One region of the Rhizobium sp. 10N427 genome, then DNA from elsewhere that is predicted to be linked to it. Evidence: riboswitches for the same ligand, from Rfam matches in the RefSeq annotation. Region 1 holds a riboswitch; each other region holds the start of a gene.
The links. A riboswitch is a leader RNA that binds a small molecule or an ion and turns the genes downstream of it on or off. The one in region 1 is predicted to bind thiamine pyrophosphate.
Positions count from the first base shown of each region.

Region 2: linked by a shared signal. The riboswitch ahead of thiB (thiamine ABC transporter substrate binding subunit) and the one ahead of thiM (hydroxyethylthiazole kinase) in region 1 are both predicted to bind thiamine pyrophosphate.
Region 3: linked by a shared signal. The riboswitch ahead of AC1DIJ_RS01695 (ABC transporter permease) and the one ahead of thiM (hydroxyethylthiazole kinase) in region 1 are both predicted to bind thiamine pyrophosphate.

Region 1 is NZ_JBFTID010000001.1:146,347-152,206, forward strand. It holds gene AC1DIJ_RS00555 (ROK family transcriptional regulator) at 1-237, shown strand, start outside; gene AC1DIJ_RS00560 (sugar phosphate isomerase/epimerase family protein) at 272-1,126, shown strand; gene AC1DIJ_RS00565 (sn-glycerol-3-phosphate ABC transporter ATP-binding protein UgpC) at 1,149-2,210, shown strand; TPP riboswitch at 2,252-2,348, shown strand; gene thiM (hydroxyethylthiazole kinase) at 2,402-3,205, shown strand; gene thiE (thiamine phosphate synthase) at 3,202-3,837, shown strand; gene thiD (bifunctional hydroxymethylpyrimidine kinase/phosphomethylpyrimidine kinase) at 3,834-4,646, shown strand; gene AC1DIJ_RS00585 (YdeI/OmpD-associated family protein) at 4,678-5,286, opposite strand; gene AC1DIJ_RS00590 (carbohydrate ABC transporter permease) at 5,353-5,860, opposite strand, start outside.
Region 2 is NZ_JBFTID010000003.1:196,321-202,180, forward strand. It holds gene AC1DIJ_RS08400 (M48 family metalloprotease) at 1-355, opposite strand, end outside; gene AC1DIJ_RS08405 (thiamine ABC transporter ATP-binding protein) at 608-1,318, opposite strand; gene thiP (thiamine/thiamine pyrophosphate ABC transporter permease ThiP) at 1,305-2,942, opposite strand; gene thiB (thiamine ABC transporter substrate binding subunit) at 2,942-3,964, opposite strand; TPP riboswitch at 4,013-4,127, opposite strand; gene AC1DIJ_RS08420 (MDR family MFS transporter) at 4,182-5,717, opposite strand; gene AC1DIJ_RS08425 (MarR family winged helix-turn-helix transcriptional regulator) at 5,833-5,860, shown strand, end outside.
Region 3 is NZ_JBFTID010000001.1:383,272-389,131, forward strand. It holds gene minC (septum site-determining protein MinC) at 1-260, opposite strand, end outside; gene AC1DIJ_RS01690 (ABC transporter substrate-binding protein) at 392-1,330, opposite strand; gene AC1DIJ_RS01695 (ABC transporter permease) at 1,364-2,104, opposite strand; TPP riboswitch at 2,217-2,319, opposite strand; gene AC1DIJ_RS01700 (outer membrane protein) at 2,461-3,093, shown strand; gene AC1DIJ_RS01705 (hypothetical protein) at 3,274-3,519, shown strand; gene AC1DIJ_RS01710 (sugar ABC transporter substrate-binding protein) at 3,594-4,523, opposite strand; gene AC1DIJ_RS01715 (sterol desaturase family protein) at 4,693-5,727, opposite strand.

The DNA of each region.
Region 1 (5,860 bases):
CTGGTCGGCGGGCGGCTGCCGATCCGCATGATCGACGAGCTGCTGCGCTATGTACATGAGCATCTCGATGCCGCCGACGCCGCTTTGCCGTCGCTTCACCGCGCCTCGCTTGGCGACGATGCTTCGGCGATCGGTGCTGCGGCCATGCCAATGGCGGCAGCGCTGATGCTAGCGTCGTCAGATGAGGTTCAACGCACGCGTTCACCCCTGAAATACATGGATCGCCTGAACAACTAGAACAGCCGCCGCGGCGGCGCCTGGGAGGATTTTGATGAAGATCGGTTTCTATACGTCGACGTTCAACGACCGGCCGCTGGAAGAAGTGGTCGATTTCGCGGCCTCCGCCGGTTTCGATGCCATCGAGATCGATGTCGGCGGGCATATCAAGACGCCCGACAAGGTCCGCTCTGCCGTGGCACTCGCTCGCGAGCGCAATCTCTACGTCTCCTCCATCACCTATTTCGGCAACCAGCTCGACGCCGACAATGCCAAGCGCAAGGATCTGCGCTCGCGCACCTCGGAATTCGCCCAGGCGATCGGCGAGGCTGGTGTGCCGATCTTTGTGATCTTCCCGGGACGCAACGATGAAGCCAGCGACGAGGCCAATTATGACGACTTCGCCGCCTACACCAACGGCCTGATTGCCGAGACGGCATCGAGCGGCCTGATCTTCGCGATCGAAAACTGGCCAGGGCCGAAGGACAATTTCGTCGGCACGACGCCGAGGGGCTACGACGAGCTGTTCAAGCGCATTCCAGACCGCCGCTTCGGGCTGGAATTCGACCCCTCGCACTTCCTGCGCATCGGCGTCGATCCCTATAAGGCGCTCGAGGACGTCAAGGACCGCATTGCCATCCTCCATGCCAAGGACACCGCGATCGATCCCGCCGTACAGCAGGCCGTCGGCTATCACGGCAAGGGCTGGTGGCAATACAAGCTGCCCGGCCTCGGCCTTCTTGACTGGACGAAATTCCTGCGCCAGGCCGTGAGCTACGGTTTCGACGGCACGATCTCGATCGAGCATGAGGATGCCGCCTACGGCTGGCCGGGCAAGGACCTGGAGGCCCGCAAGGAGGGCGAGCGCGTCGGCCTCGGCTTTCTCAGAAACACCTTGAACACGCTCTGATCGCGGCCTGGGGAGGACGACAATGGCTCATGTTTCCGTGAATAATGCCCGCAAGGACTATGGCGCGTTCAAGGCCATCAAGGGCGTATCGGTCGATATCCGCGACGGCGAGTTCGTGGTTCTCGTCGGACCGTCCGGCTGCGGAAAATCGACGCTGCTCAGGATGATCGCCGGCCTCGAGGGCATTACCCGCGGTGAGATCCAGATCGGCAAGCACATCGTCAACGAGCTGGCACCGAAGGACCGGGACATCGCCATGGTGTTCCAGAACTATGCGCTCTATCCGCATATGACGGTTGCCAAGAACATGGGCTTCTCGCTGCGGCTGAAGCGTATGCCGCGAGAGGAGATAGACAAGCGCGTCGGCAATGCCGCCAAGATTCTCGGCCTCGAAAGCCTGCTCGAACGCTATCCGAAACAGCTCTCCGGCGGCCAGCGCCAGCGTGTTGCCATGGGCCGGGCAATCGTGCGCGACCCGGCCGTCTTCCTCTTCGACGAACCGCTCTCCAATCTCGATGCCAAGCTGCGCGTCCAGATGCGCTCGGAGATCAAGGAACTGCACCAGCGGCTGCAGACGACGACGATCTACGTCACCCACGACCAGATCGAGGCCATGACCATGGCCGACAAGATCGTCGTCATGAAGGACGGCCGCATCGAGCAGTCCGGTTCTCCGCTCGATCTCTACGACCGGCCCAACAACCTGTTCGTCGCGGGCTTCATCGGCTCGCCCGCCATGAACTTCATCAAGGGCAGCATGACGGATGTGGGTTTCCGCACCGAAGACGGCATCATCCTCCCAAGCGACCGCCGTCCGGGCGATGCCGTAACCTACGGCATCCGCCCCGAACATCTCCGGCTCGACCCCGGTGGCATCGAGATCACCACTGTCGTCGTTGAGCCGACGGGATCGGAAACCCTCGTCATCGCCAGACTCGGTACGCAGACCATCAGCTGCGTCTTCCGCGAGCGGATCAGAGCAGCGCCCGGCGATGTCCTGAAGGTTGCGCCCATTCATGATGCCGTTCATCTCTTCGATGAAGGCGAGCAGCGTATCGTCAGCGGCGAGGCCCGGCTGAACTGATAGGGCGTGACAAGCCGCCGATAATTTGCGATGACGAAGGCGTTGAGAGACAGGGGCGTTCGCCGGAAGGCGGGCTGAGAAGTACCCTTTGAACCTGAACCAGATAATGCTGGCGGAGGGAGTCGCTCGAGGCCCTTCGCTTTCGTTCGTCCGGCCTCCGGCGTCTTGCCCCGCCCCACAAGGGACGCAAGATGACGACTTCGAGATCACCCGGACAATTGCTGACCGCGCTGCGCGCCGCGCCGCCGCTCGTTCACTGCATCACCAACTATGTCGCGATGAACATCGCCGCCAATGTCGTGTTGGCCGCGGGCGCCTCGCCCGCCATGGTGCATGCCGAAGAGGAAGCCGGTGAATTCGCGGCGATATCCGGGGCATTGACGATCAATATCGGCACGCTGTCGCCCGCCTGGGTGAGCGGCATGAAACAGGCGGCGAAGGCCGCTGCCCGCAACGGCAAGCCCTGGGTGCTGGATCCGGTCGCCCATTACGCGACGGGCTACCGCCGGGAGAGCGTTGCGGCGCTGCTCGATCTCAATCCGGCAATCATCCGCGGTAATGCTTCCGAGATCATCGCGCTTGCCGGCAGCGAAAGCCGCGGCCAGGGCGTCGACAGCCGCGATCCCGTCGAGCAGGCGGAAGGTGCCGCCCGCAGCATTGCCGCCCAGTATGGTGCTGCCGTTGCGGTCACCGGTCCGATCGATTTCGTCACCGATGGCGCGCGTGCTGTCAGGATCGCCGGCGGCTCGGCCCTCATGCCGCAGATCACCGCGCTCGGCTGCTCGCTGACCTGCCTGACCGGCGCCTTTGCCGCGATTGCGCCCGAGGAGACTTTCGATGCGACAGTCGCAGCGCTGGCAATGTTTGCCGTCGCCGGCGAACAGGCAGCGCTGGAAGCGAAAGGCCCCGGCTCCTTCTCCTGGCGTTTCCTTGATGCGCTCGCGGCACTCGACGGTCCGGGCCTCGACCAGGCGGCAAGGATCAGCCCGGCGTGAAGACCTTCGATCTTTCCCTCTATCTCGTCCTCGATCCGCATCTCTGTGCCGGATACGGGCTTGTCGAAACCGCGCGTGCCGCCGTTGCCGGCGGGGCGACCATCGTGCAACTGCGCGACAAGACGGCGGACACCCGGCAAATGATCGAAACCGGCCGGGCTTTGCAGCATGTGCTCACGGGCAGCAACGCGCTGCTCATCGTCAACGACGATGTCGAGGCGGCGATCGCGCTCGGTGCCGACGGATTGCATATCGGCCAAGATGATCTCGGCGCGATTGAAGCTCGCCGGAAGATCGGGCCGGACATGATCCTCGGCCTGTCGGTCGAGACGGCGGCGCTTGCCGCCGCGGTGGATCCCGCCATCGTCGATTATGCCGGAATCGGCCCGGTCTTTGCCACCGCGACGAAGCCTGACCATAAGCAACCGATCGGCCTGACAGGTCTGGCCGATCTCGTTCGTGCCTGCCCGGTTCGCTCCGTAGCGATCGGCGGGCTGAAGGCCGAGCATGTCGGCCCGGTGCTTGCCACCGGCGCCGAGGGCCTTGCGGTCGTCTCGGCGATCTGCGGCCAGCCCGATCCGCAGGCGGCGACCGCAGCCATCGCAGCCAGCATCAGAAAGGCACGCTCATGATCCGTAACGTCCTCTCGATTGCCGGGTCCGACCCCTCGGGCGGCGCCGGCATCCAGACCGATCTCAAGGCTTTCTCGGCGCGTGGCACCTATGGCATGGCCGTGCTGACGGCGCTGACCGCACAGAACACGACGGGCGTTTCTGCCGTGCAGACGGTCTCTCCGGCGTTTGTCGCTGAGCAAATCCGCATGGTTTTCGCCGATGTGCGCGTCGATGCCGTCAAGATCGGCATGATCGCCAATGCCGCGATTGCCGAGGCGGTCGCCGATGCCCTGCAGCCGCATCGCGGTATTCCCATCGTGCTCGATCCCGTCATGATCGCCAAGGGCGGCGCCACCCTCCTCGACATTGCTGCGATCGGCGCGCTAACCACGCGTCTCCTGCCGCTCGCAACGATGCTGACCCCGAACTTGCCGGAGGCGGCAGCGCTGCTCGGTGAAGGCCATGCCGAAAGCCGCGAGCAGATGCAGGATCAGGCGCGCAAGCTGCTGACGCTCGGCCCTGGAATGGTTCTCCTCAAGGGCGGCCATCTCGGCGGCAACGACAGTCCCGATGTGCTGGCGAGCGCCGATCACATCACCTGGTTCGAGGCACCGCGGGTTCCGACGAAGAACACCCATGGTACCGGATGCACTCTTTCCAGCGCTCTTGCCGCAGAGCTCGCCAAGGGCAAATCGCCGGAAGCCGCCGTTGCCATCGCCAAGCGATACCTCGCCGATGCGGTGGCGGCGGCAGGTCAACTCGGCGTCGGCTCAGGTCACGGCCCCGTCCATCACTTTCACGCCTTGTGGAACGAGCCGGACCTGTGAGACACCGGGACCGGCGAAAAAGCCGCCGGTCTCAACCCTTCTGCTTTTTTCCCTGCGGATAGATCGTCTCGCCCTTTTTGAGCATGGCGACGAAGCTCTCGATATTCCGCCTCCGGCCGGCTTCGGTCTTGATCTTGTGCATGCGGAATGCCAGCGCGAAACGGTTCTGCTCGCTGAGCTTTGCCAGCATGTCCCTCGCCTCCGGCTCGGCATCGATCGCCGCCTGCAGATCGTCGGGGATCTTCATGTTCTTGCCGCTGCCATAGGCACGGTCCCAGCGGCCGTCGGCCTTGGCGGCCTCGACCTCGCGCAGACCGTGACCGGTCATCCGGCCTTCACTGATCAGTCGTGCGACATTGTCGACGTTGATCTGGCTCCATGTTCCGTTCTTCGTGCGCCGGGTGTAGCGCTGCAAATAGCTCTTCTCATCGAGGCTCTTGCGCACCGCATCGATCCAGCCCCAGCAGAGCACGGCATCGATCGCCTCGACGGGCGTGATCGATGGCAGGCCCGAGGCCACCTTGAAGATGCGGATCCAGACCTCGTTTTCTTTATCGTGATACTTCGAAAGCCAGTCGTAGAATTCCCCGGCATTGCTGAATTCATGCACCTTGTCCGGATCGACGACGATCGGAGCCATTCGCTTTATCCCCCGTGAAGCCTGCGCCCGGCCATGGTAGCGGCCACGGCGCAAACTTCAACTCGCTCAGGACTTGACCGCTCCGGCCGTCAGACCGGCAATGATGTGTTTCTGGGCAAGGAAGAAGACGATGATGGTCGGCATGATCGTCAACGTGATGAAGGCCAGCACCAGCTGCCATTCGGTGCCGAATTCGCCGCGATAGACCATGATGCCGAGAGGCCAGGGATATTTCGATTCCGAATTGAGCATGATGAGCGGCAGGATATAGCTGTTCCAGCTGCCGACGAAGGAGATGATGCTAACCGTGGCGATGATCGGCCGCGATAGCGGTAGAGAGATGTACCAGAAGAAGCGCAGATAGCCGCAGCCATCGACGAAGGCCGCCTGGAACAATTCTTCCGGAAGGTTGCGAAAATAATTCCTAAACAAGAGAATGCTCATACCAAGGCCGAAGGCCACCTGCGGCAGCACCACGCCCCAATAGGTATCCAGCAATCCGAGATCGCGGATGCGGATGAAGAGCGGCAGAATGGCGGTGGCGGCCGGGAACATCAGCCCGAGCAGGAAATAG
Region 2 (5,860 bases), on a different contig from region 1:
TCGGATTTTCGGAAACCGCCGTCAGGGCGCCGGCAATGCGGGCGACAAGCCGCTCGGTCTTGGCATCCTTGTATTCGCCGCCATAGCTGGCGACGATGCGCGGATGCTCCCGGGCACCCATCGCGGCGCGCGGGTCGTTCTTCTGGACCTCATCGACGATCTGCGGATTTGACGAGGGGGAAACCGTCGGCTGGTAGGACTGTTCGATGATTGACTGACAGCCGTTGAGAGCCATGGCAGCTGCCGTCAAAAGCAGCGCATGCCGTCCCCGTTGACGCAAAGCGGATAGCACGTTCCTGGAAGGCGCGGGTCTCGTCCACGTCGTCATGCTGTCCAGTCTGGCTCTCCGAATCATCTTGCTTTTCGGCCGGCTCGCCAAATGTTCGATCCGGCCACTTCCAACGGGGTTCAACAGGCGTCCATCCCGCTTCTCGCATTGCACAACGGGGGAACAGACGTCATTGCTGTAGCTGATTTCCGCATCGGTTGCATAGCGAGACTCTGCGTAATTATGGCGCCGTTGTAATTTAGCAAGCTTAGCGTGGTTAAGGAGTTCTTTCGCTCCGATGAAATTGTGGCGAAAGTGCCATCGCGGCGTGGATATTCGTCAGCCCTGCAGAAATTGCCGCAATGCGGGCGTGCTCTGATCAGCCAGATATTCGCTCAACGGCGCGGCGAGCGCAATCGCGCCATGGTCGATGAAAACGCCATATTGTGCAATGCGGCGAACCTCATCGGGGTCATGTGAAACGATGATGACGGTCGCTCCGGTCTCGCGCTGCATTGCCGTCAGAAGCTCCGCCATTCCGTTGCGCAGGCTGGGGTCGAGGGCGGCAAAGGGTTCGTCGAGAAGCAGGATCGGCCGCTTGCGGACGAGGGCGCGGGCAAAGGCGGCGCGCTGCCGTTCGCCGCCGGAAAGCGTTGCCGGAAGCCTTTTTTCGAAGCCAGTCAGGCCGACCTGAGCCAGCGCGGCCGAGATGCGGCTGCGGTCCGCCGGTGTGAGCTTCAGGGCCGGATTGATGCCCAGCCCGACATTGGTGAAGATATCGAGATGAGCGAAGAGATTGTTGTCCTGAAAGATAAGCGAGACGGGCCGCTCGGCCGGGTGACTGCCGGTAACATCATGTCCGGCGAGCAGAACGCGGCCGCTCTCCGGCGTCTCGAAACCCGCCAGCAGATTGAGGAAGGTCGATTTGCCGGCGCCCGATGGGCCTGTCACGGCAATGATCTGGCCGCGGGGCAGCGTGCAATCGAAATGGAAGGCGTGGCTGCCGAGCGTCAGGCGAACGTTCTGCATGGTGATATCAGCGGCCGTCATCGGCACCATGTCCTCGCACCTGGCCGGATGTTCCGGCGATCGTCAGCAATAGGCAAATGACGCCGAGGATCAGCGCAAGGCCATCGGCATCGTTGGTTCTGTAGCTTCCCATGCGGCTGTAGACCAGCCATGGAAGCGTGACAAAGCTATCGGATCCGAACATGGCGACAGCGCCGAGATCGCCGAGCGACAGCGCCATGGCGAAAGACAGGGCGGTCAGCAACGGCTTGCGCAGCCCCGGCCAGTCGATGAGCCGCAGCCGCGCCTGGCCGGTTATGCCGAGGCTTGCCGATAGGCGCGCGGTGCGCCGCTGATGGACGAGATAAGCCGGTTCGAGCACGCGCATGACGAAGGGCAGGGCCATCAGCATATTGATCAGGACCACAAGGACAGGCGCAAAAACAGAGGCGTCGCCGAATGGCCTGAGCGCCATGAACCAGCCGGTCGCAAGAACTACGGGAGGCGCCAGCAGCACCATTGACGAGGCTCCGCCTATCGCGGCGTAGAGGGCGCGGCTGCCGCGCTTGGAGCGCTTGTCTGCGCTGATGGTCTGGCGGGCGCGGATCAGGGCTGCTGACACGACAAGGGCCAATGTGGCGGCGGAAAGGGATATGCCGCAGCTCATCGCTGCGGCCTGCCAGAAGACCGGCTCGCCGACCAGCTTCGGGAGGTCGGCTCTCAGGCCGGCTACCAACACGGAGAGCAATGGCGAGATTAGAAAAGCCGTGGCGAGAGCGAGGAGCAGGCCATCTGACAGTTTTGCCATTGGCATTCTGCCATCGAAACGCATGGAGTGGCGTCCGGCGGTCAGCCCTTCATCACGGCTGGCGGGGAGAAACGACATGGCGCCGAGGATGAGGCCGGTCAGGGCAATCTGCAGCAAGGACAGAGCTACCGCTCGGCCCGGGTCGAAATCGAAACGCAGCGACTGGTAGATCGCCACCTCGATCGTCGTTGCCGCTGGTCCGCCGCCAAGCGTCAGTACCAGCGTGAAACTGGTGGCGCAGAGCATGAAGATCAGCCCAGAAATGCCGGGGATCAGGCCGCGGATCGCCGGCCATTCGATGAAGCGGAAAACGGCGCGCGGGCGCATGTCGAGATTGCTTGCCATCAGCCAGTATTCGGAGGGCAGTCTCTCCAGACCGGCGAGCATCAGTCGGCATGCCAAAGGCAGATTGAAGAAGACGTGGGCGAGCAAGATGCCGGTCAGTCCGTAGATGGTGACGGGTTCGGACAGGCCGAGCTTGAGCAATGCGGTATTGAGCACGCCCTGCCGTCCCCAAATGCCGATCAACCCAAGCGCGCCGATCAGAACGGGCAGTCCCATCGGCACGGCCATCAACCGGATGATCCAAATACGGCCAGGAAAGTTAGGTTGCCGGGCAAGTGCCCGCGCGACGGGCAGAGCCAGGATAACGGAGAGCAAGGTCGAAAGGACGGCTTGCAGCAGCGTGAAGCGAAGGACGCGGAGAATGTAGGAATCCGAGATGATGCCGGCGAACGCATTGCTGCCGCCGGAGGCAGCAAGCGAGATGGCGGCGATGCCGATGAAAAGCAGGATGGCGGCGATGCCGATTGCCCCTCCCACCAGCGCATTTCGCCGCTCCGCCGCCGTCTGCAGCATCAGTTCATGCTCATGGCTGCCAGCCACTCGTCGATCCACGCCTTGCGTTTTTTGGCGACTTCATCCGGGCTCATCAGGAAGGTCTTGGACGGATTGACCAGCTTGCCGAAGGCATCCGGCAGCGGCGTGGAGGTGGCCGCAACAGGCATCATCCAGTTGTTGGTCGGGATCGTGTCCTGGAAACCCGGTGTGACCATGAATTTCAGGAAGTCACGAGCAAGATCCTTGTCAGGAGCGTTCTTAAGCAGGCCGGCGACCTCGATCTGGATATAGTGACCTTCGGAGAAAGCGGCGGCCTGATAGCGATCGGTATTCTCGGCGACCATGTGATAGGCTGGTGAGGTCGTGTAGGACAGTACCATCGGCGCCTCGCCCTTGGTGAACAGGCCATAGGCTTCAGACCAGCCGGGCGTCACCGTCAGGATGCGGCTCTTGAGCTTCGTCCATGCTTCGGGCGCCTTGTCGCCATAGACGGACTTCACCCAGAGCAGCAGGCCAAGGCCGGGCGTCGAGGTGCGCGGATCCTCGATGACGATCTTTTGCGATGGGTCGCCATCGACCAGTTCCTGCATGCTTTTCGGCGGGTTCTTGATGGTCTGCGTGTCGTAGATGATGGCGAAGTGGCCGTAGTCATAGGGAACGAAGACATCGTCCTTGAAGTCGCCGGGCACCTTGAGAGCGCTGGTATCGACGCCGCTTACGTCGAACAGGCCGGTATCCTTGGCTTCGGTGATCAGGTTGGTATCGATGCCGAGCACGACGTCGGCCTTGGTCGAGGCGCCTTCGAGCTTGAGGCGGGAGAGAAGCGCCACGCCATCGGCGACGCTGACGAAATTGACCGTGCAGGCGCAGGTCTTCTCGAAGGCTTCCTTGACCTTGGGGCCGGGGCCCCATTCCGAGGTGAAGCTCTCGTAGGTGTAGACCGTCAGCGTCTTGTCCGCGGCCTGCGCCTGCGACAGAGTGACGGTTGCGGCAAGGAAAGCCGTGGCGAATGATGCGATCAATGGTTTGCGGCCGGGCATGGCGCGCCTCCTCCTAAAAAGTTGTGTCATGGGGAAAAGGGCGGTGCCTGGTGTCACGCGTCTAATCCCTCCGCCGGTGTTAGCCGGATCAGGTTCCGCGGGTTGGCTTGAAAGCCTCTCAGCCAGATATCCTTGCGGATACAGGGCACCCCGTTAGAGCGTTGGCAGATGTATAGCGATGAAGGCTTTATGACAAGGGCGCAGCGCGCCCTTGCTTTTACTCGGCGGCTTCGGCCGCCGCGGCCGCGTTCTTGGTCTCGCCGTGGCGCGGCAACTGGACCGGTTTCAGCGAAAGCGCTGCAATCAATCCAATCAAAGCAAAGGCGCAGGAGGTCATGAATAGCGGCGTGAAGGCGCTGGCATAGGCATCGGCGACAGCCTGGCGGCTGGCTTCCGGGAGGGCTGCCATCATCTTTGGCGTCAGCTGCTCGATATCGGCAACGCCCGGAATGGAGACGCCGACTTTTGCAAGCTGCGAGCCGATGATGGCGCCATAAATCGAGATGGCGATCGATGCGCCACCCATGCGTGACAACGTGACGGAGCCGGTGGCGGCGCCGACGTCACGCGCCGGAGCGGCGTTCTGGACGCCGATCACAGGCACCTGCTGCGACAGACCGATGCCGATGCCGTGCAGCATCATCAGCAAGCCTATAATCGGCAGCGGCGTACCGGCATGGACCTGCGTCAGGAGTGCAAAGGCCACAGCGCTGCAGGAGAGGCTGGCGATGGCGAAGGGCTTGTAGCGTCCGGTGCGCGAGATCATGCGCCCGGCAAAGAGCGAGCCGCAGACGAGGCCGCCGGTCAACATGACGAAGAGCAGGCCGGCATGCGAGGGCGACAGGCCCGTGGTCGTCTGCAGGAACAGCGCGAAGTAATTGGCCATGCCGATAGCGATGCCACCGCCGGTAATCGACATGATCAGGAAAAGCGGGAAGGTCGGGTTGCGGAACAGCGACAGCGGCACGATCGGTTCGGCGGCGCGGCGCTCGACGAAGACCCAGGCGATGGCGCAAAGCGCGCCGATACCGATGATCCCCAGGCTCTGCGGCGCCAGGATCGAGCCGAACAGTTCGCTGCCATCGGCCATCAGCACGATGCTCGTCGTCGTCATCGCCAGCAGAAGGGCGCCGGCATAGTCGATCTTCGGACGGCGGTGCGGTTTGCGGTAGGGTAGCATCAGCGCGAGGCCGATCAAGACAAGGAAACCGATCGGGACGTTGACGAYGAAGATCGAGCGCCAGCCGAAGAGATCGCTCATCATGCCGCCGAGAACGGGGCCGATGGCGCTCGAGGCCATCAGCACCAGGCTGGAATAGCTCTGGTAGCGGGCTCGTTCGCGCGGCTCGAAGAGATCGGCATTGACGGCGAAGATCGATACCATGATGCCGCCGCCGCCCAGGCCCTGGAGCACGCGGGCGGCGATCAGCGTGTTCATCGAGACGGCGAGACCACAAACGGCGGAGCCGACGGTGAAGATCGCGATTGCGGTCATCATCACGTATTTGCGGCCGAAGAGGTCACCGAGCTTGCCATAGACGGGCATGACGGCGCTCAGCGACAGCAGATAGGCGGAGCCGATCCAGCCGAAGCGTTCGAGGTGGCCGAATTCGCCGACGATGGTCGGCAGCGCCGTCGAGACGATCTGATTGTCCAGCGTTGCCATGAACATCGCGGTCATCAGAAACAGGAAGAGAATAAGCCTGCGGCGGGGATCCGTCACGAGCGGCTGGGAGGCAAGCTGCATATCCATGAAGACAGTTCCAATCTTGATCGCCAATTTATGTGACAAAAGCATATAAATGTCAATGACACCAGAATGACGCAGGCATATTTCCTTCGCGCAAGCCTTCTGTTATGCTCGGCGCATGAACGAGAAACCCGCCCGCATTCACG
Region 3 (5,860 bases), 240 kb from region 1:
CGCGCGCCTTCGATGCCCATGATCCGGACGCCGCGTTCGCCAAGCGAAGCGATCATCGACTTCAGCTGAGCCCGGTCCGCCTGGAGGTCGGCGACATCGAGGACAACCGGCCTTCCCAGGAAAAAGCCTGCCGAACGCTTGGCCAGATCGTCGAGCCGGACCAGCCATTCATCGAAGGGCAGATCGGGCGTCAAAACGACCGCCAGGAACGAACGGCCTTTGATACGGATGGAGCGCGCGTCGGTTAACACATTAGCAATCTTGGTTAATTTTTGATTGCTTCGGTGTACCTGCTTCGTGGTTAACAAATAGTTAACGCGTGGCCCCGGCCACAACGTTCAGTTAACGGCCGGGGACATTTGCACGGCGCCGTGGCAGGGCCGCCACAGGGCTATTTTACCTCGACGGCAAGGTCCGCAACATCGGGCGCGGTCTTCACCAGACCCATCTCCTGCATGAAGGTCCCGAACCGCTGGTAGCGGCCGGTATCGAGCGCCGCAGGACGCTTGGCGAAGCGCGGCAGCGTGTCGAAGAATGCTGTGCGGTTCAGCTCGTCGTCGAGATTGGGGTAGGCCTTGACGAACAGCTGCCAGGCTTCCTTGGGGTGGTTGGTGATGAAGATCGAGGCCTGTTCGACGGCCGCGAGGAAACGTGGCAGCCGCGGATCGGCGATCGAATCGCGATGGGTGACGAAGATCAGCTCGTCATAGGGCGGCACGCCGTTTTCTTCTGGAAAGAACGCCTTGCCCTCATGTCCTTCGAGCTTCATCTGCGTCAGCTCGAAATTGCGGAAGCCGCCGACATTGGCATCGACCTTGCCTGCGATCAGCGATGGCGACAGGGCGAAATTGACGTTGACCAGCTCTACGTCTTCTTTCGTGAGACCGGCGTTTTCCAGCATCCGCTTCAGCATCGCGTCTTCAAAGCCGGTGACGGAAAAGCCGACCTTCTTGCCCTTCAGATCGGCAAGACTCTTGATCGGTCCATCGGCAAGCACGGTGACGGTGTTGAGCGGCGTCTCGACCAGCGTGCCGACCCGCACCAGCGGCAGTCCGGCTTCGTGGTCGAGGTAGAGGTTGGGCTGGTAATGGATGCCGATATCAGCCTGCTTGGCGGAAATCAGCCGCGGCACCGCCGAGGGATCGGCAGGCGGGATGAGCTCGACATCCAGCCCTTGCGCGGCAAACAGGCCCTTCTGCCCGGCGATGACCAGCGGTGCGTGGTCGGGGTTGACGAACCATTCCAGCATCACTGTCAGCTTGTGGTTGGCAAGCGACGGCGAAGCGAGCGCCACAAGGGCAAGGAAGGTGGCGGATATCAGACGCAGCATGTTTGCTCCATGAATGTGCAGTTTGAAAATCGTTCAGCGCGTGGTTGCCCACGGCGTCCAGCCGGAGGTGAGCCTGTCGACCACCACCCGGCAGATCAGCGTCATCGCCGCCAGCACCGCCATGGCGGCAAAGACCATGTCGGTCTGCATGCGCGCATTGGCCTGGACCATGACGAAGCCGAGGCCTGCCGACGCGCCGACCCATTCGCCGATCACGGCGCCGAGCGGCGCCAGCGGCGCAGCGATCCTCAGACCTGAAACGAGTGCCGGAACGGCAAGCGGCATCCGGATGCGGACCAGCGTCTGCCAGTGGCTGGCATTTGTCAGCGATACGGCATCGAGGATATCGCGCTCGGTCCTGCGCAGCCCGTCGGCAAAAGCCGAAGCGACGGGAAAAAAGATGATGATCGTTGCCATGGCGACCTTGGAAGCCATGCCGAAGCCGAGCCAAATGACCAGGATCGGCGCCAGCACAAAGACCGGGAAGGCCTGCAGGATCAGCACCAGCGGCCAGACCAGCGCCCCGGCGGCCGGAAAGGCCGACAGCACGAAGGCCGCCGCCGCACCTGAGATTGCTCCGCAGACGTATCCCAGCACGATCTCAAGCGCCGTCGTCAGGCTCTGCTCCAGCAGGAACAGCGGCTGCCGCACAAAGACCGAAGCGACCGACAGCGGTGAAGGCAGGATGAAATGCGCCGGCGCAAACAGCCAGATGACCACCTGCCAGATCGCAAGCAGCAAAACTGCACCATAGAGAGCGTTGAGAGGGCGCATCGTTCAGGTGTCAGTGGAAACTGAGGGGCGTGAGCGCAGCAGAACAGACATTGCGAAGCGATCTCCAGACGGCAATGGAGATCCAGGCAAAGCGAAGACGAAGGGAGATACCGGCGGCATCTTGTTCCGTTCCTACGCCGGCATGACCCGGATCAGGTTCAAGGGTCCGGCTCAGCGCCATCTCAGCATCGTCAGATGCTCCCCTCGGAATGGGCGGGAAACTGTCGCGTTTTCAAAGGACTGTCAATGGTGGATCCGCCGCCTGCGCAGCGCCCAGGCATTTGTGATCGAAAGGGCTAGAGACTTTTGGCCCAGGGCTACCTATCTAAGTGTCATGCAATTTAGGGAGACCGAATATGAAATTCGCTATTCTCACCGTTCTTGCTGCTTCGCTGGCGGGAATATCAGCCCAGGCCGCGGACCTGACACCACCGCCTGCGCCGGTTGAACCGGAGGCAATAACGCCGGTTTTCACCTGGTCGGGCCCTTATATCGGTGCCGAGGGTGGCTATAGCTGGACGACGTTCGATCCTGACGGTGCATCCAATGTCGACGCCAACGGCGGGATCCTGGGCGGCTTTGCCGGCTACAACTACCAGTTCGACAATAACTGGGTGATCGGCGTCGAAGGCGATGTCCTCCATAACTGGAACGAAGAGGACACGGCCTTTGGCTCCGTCGAGACGACATGGCAGGGCTCGGTCCGCGCCCGCGTCGGCTATGCCTTCGACAACGCCCTGCTCTACGGAACCGCCGGCTGGGCGATCGCACGGGCAGAAGGTCATCCGACCGGGGCTTCAGATGTTTCCGACACGCTGAACGGCTGGACGATCGGCGCAGGTATCGACTACGCCTTCACCCAGAACATCTTTGCCCGCGGCGAGTATCGCTATACCGACTACGGCAGCGGCAACTTCGGCGGTGCGGCGGGCGGTGATTTCGATCTGAACCAGAACACGATCATGATCGGCGTCGGCGTCAAGTTCTGAGGAGACGGAATGAAATGCGCGATCGCGGACGGCACGCCTTCACACGGCGTGACGCGAAGCTAGCCGTTTTCCAAAAGTCCGCTCTAGGTGTTCCAACATCCCCGTGGAAAACCGGAACACCGTGTTGCACTAAATTAGGACTTCGACAAAAGTCATTCCTCATGATGAGGAATGCTCACAATGCTGTCGGGTCTCGGGACAATCACCATTACGGACGAGAATTACAGCGAGCACGTGGCCTTCGAACTCGGTGAGCGTGACGGCCTGCTGTTTGGCGGCGAAGAGATCCTGCGGCGGGCACAGCGCGCCAAGAAGGTGTTTCTCTTCCTGCTGACATCGCGGCGCGAGTTGCGCATCCGCATTGCCAATGTCGAGCATTCCTGCGCCAATTTCGTCGTCATCAGCGAACCGCTTCCTGCCACCTGAGAGCGCGTGAAAAGGCCACGAGCGGGTCAGCGCTGCGTGGCCTTCATGACGCGGCCCGTGAGGCGAGCCGCGCCTCAGTTCAGATGTTCGAAGTCCGCCATGTTCTTCTCCGTCACCAGTTGGAACGGGATCCAGACCTCGCGGTCGATCTTTTCGCCCTTGATCGCCTTCAAAGCCGCATCGATCGAACCCTTGCCCTGACCCTTGGCATCCTGGAAGACCGTGACCTTCAGGTCGCCCGCCTTCATCGCCTGCAGGGCTTCCGGCGTGGCGTCGATACCGGCGACGATGATCTTCTCCGTGGATGCGCCGCCATTCTTCAATGCGGCGATGGCGCCGAGCGCCATCTCGTCGTTGTTGGCAAGAACGGCATCGAACTCCAAGCCCGATGTCAGCCAGTTGGAGACCAGATCGGCGCCGTTGACGCGGCTCCAGTTACCGACCTGCTCCTGAGCGACCTTCAGGCCGCTGCATTCAGGCGTCGCGATGACGTCATGGACGTCCTGAGTGCGCTGACGCGCGGCCTGGCTCGTCAGGTCGCCGATCATGATGACGACATTGCCTTTGCCGCCCAGAATGCGACAGACTTCCTTGGTCTGCAGCGTGCCGGATTCGGCCTCGTTTGAACCGACGAAAGCCTGTTGCTTGCCGAGTGTCGAAAGATCGGTCGGCTGAACGTTGACGTAGATCAGCGGGATGCCGGCATCCTCGGCAACCTTGCTGAGAGCCGGCGTGCCATCTGAATCGACGGGATCGACGATGATGGCCGAGACGCCGCCGGCAGCGAAATTCTTGACCTGGTCGAGCTGCTTGTTGACGTCCGTCGTCGCATCCTCGATCTGCAGCTCGACACCGACGGACTTGGCATAATCCTGCATGCCGTTGACGATCAGCGTCTGAAAATTGTTGGTGAGCGTCCCCATCGAAACACCGATACGATCGGCCGCGTGCGCCTGCCCAGCAAGCACCAGGGCAACCGCGCTGGTGGTCAGCAATTTCAGCATTTTCTCTCCTCCCAGAGATAAGGCGGCGCCAGCCGGCCGCAGGAAAACGTTAGCCGGGGAAGATCGCGCGGTCCGCGGAAAAATTGATGAAAATCCCTCATTTGCAGGGATCCGGACAGCAAAAGGCCCGGCGGAGAAGCCGGGCCTGCGGGTCGTTCACCTGGGAGGATCAGCCAGCCTGCTGTTCGCGGCGCGCCTTCTTTTCTGCGCGGCGCCTGGCCTGCTCCATGAACCGCTTGTCCATGCGCTCCTGCGCTTCGGATGAACCATCGTGGAATGTGCCGAACCACTTGTCGAGCGGGATCACGCCATCGGCGTAGTTGCACTCGAAATACTTGTGGTGAAGGTAGTGGTCGTAGCTGTGCGTATCGATGGCGCTTTCCTCGCCGACGACGATCTTGTCGAAACCGGCATGGCCGGGCGCCGGTGCAAGGCCGGCATGCGCCAGATGAAAGATCGCATGAACCGGGTTCGACGGAACGATCCAATGGATCAGCACGCCGGAGAAATACAGCAGGTGCTCGATCGGGTGCATGGCAAGACCTGACCAGGGGCCGGGATTGACGTTGTTATGATGCAGCTTGTGGACGGCATGATAGAGCGGCGGCCAGTGGATCAGCCGGTGGACCAGATAGAAATGCAGGTCGCGGAATGTCGGGATCAAGAGCATGACCACGGCGCAATAGACCGGTTGCTCGGCGAATGAGACATAGGGAATGATGCCATTGGCAAAGGCCCACAATGTGAGCACTTCGAAAGCCGTCCAGAGCGGCACGGCGCTGGCGAAAGTCCAGATGACATTATCGACCGTCTGATTGCCGAACAGAAAGGCATCATTGCCGACGGAGGGCCATTTGGCATTGAACTTGAAGCTCGTTCCCTGCTTCTTCTGCATGTAGAGGCGCAGGTGGAACGCGCCGAAGAAGACGAAGACGATTGCGGCGTTGCGCACCAGCAGATAGGCAATCCAGCCGATCGAGAAGGTCTTTGCCGTCTCGAGCGACGGCGTTGCATAGAGCCAGAGCAGCGTGCCGATCGCCGCATAAAGCACGTTCCACGGCATCAGATAGCCCGGATAGCCGAACACCCATTTCAGGAAACGGAGCGGCTGCACTGGCCAGATGAACACAGGCGGATACTGAATAAGCTTGGAAGGCGCCCAGTCGCCGCGTTTGTTGCGCTTCCCGTAAAGTGTGTCGTCCATCTGATATCCTCCAACTCGTGCCGGAAAATTACCGCAGCAATAGTGCCGTTTCCCATCGCTGTCTTGATGTGTTTTGATCAACTGAGCGATTTCGCCAGAGGCGCTGCAATGCTTGACTGTCGAGCGGAGTTTT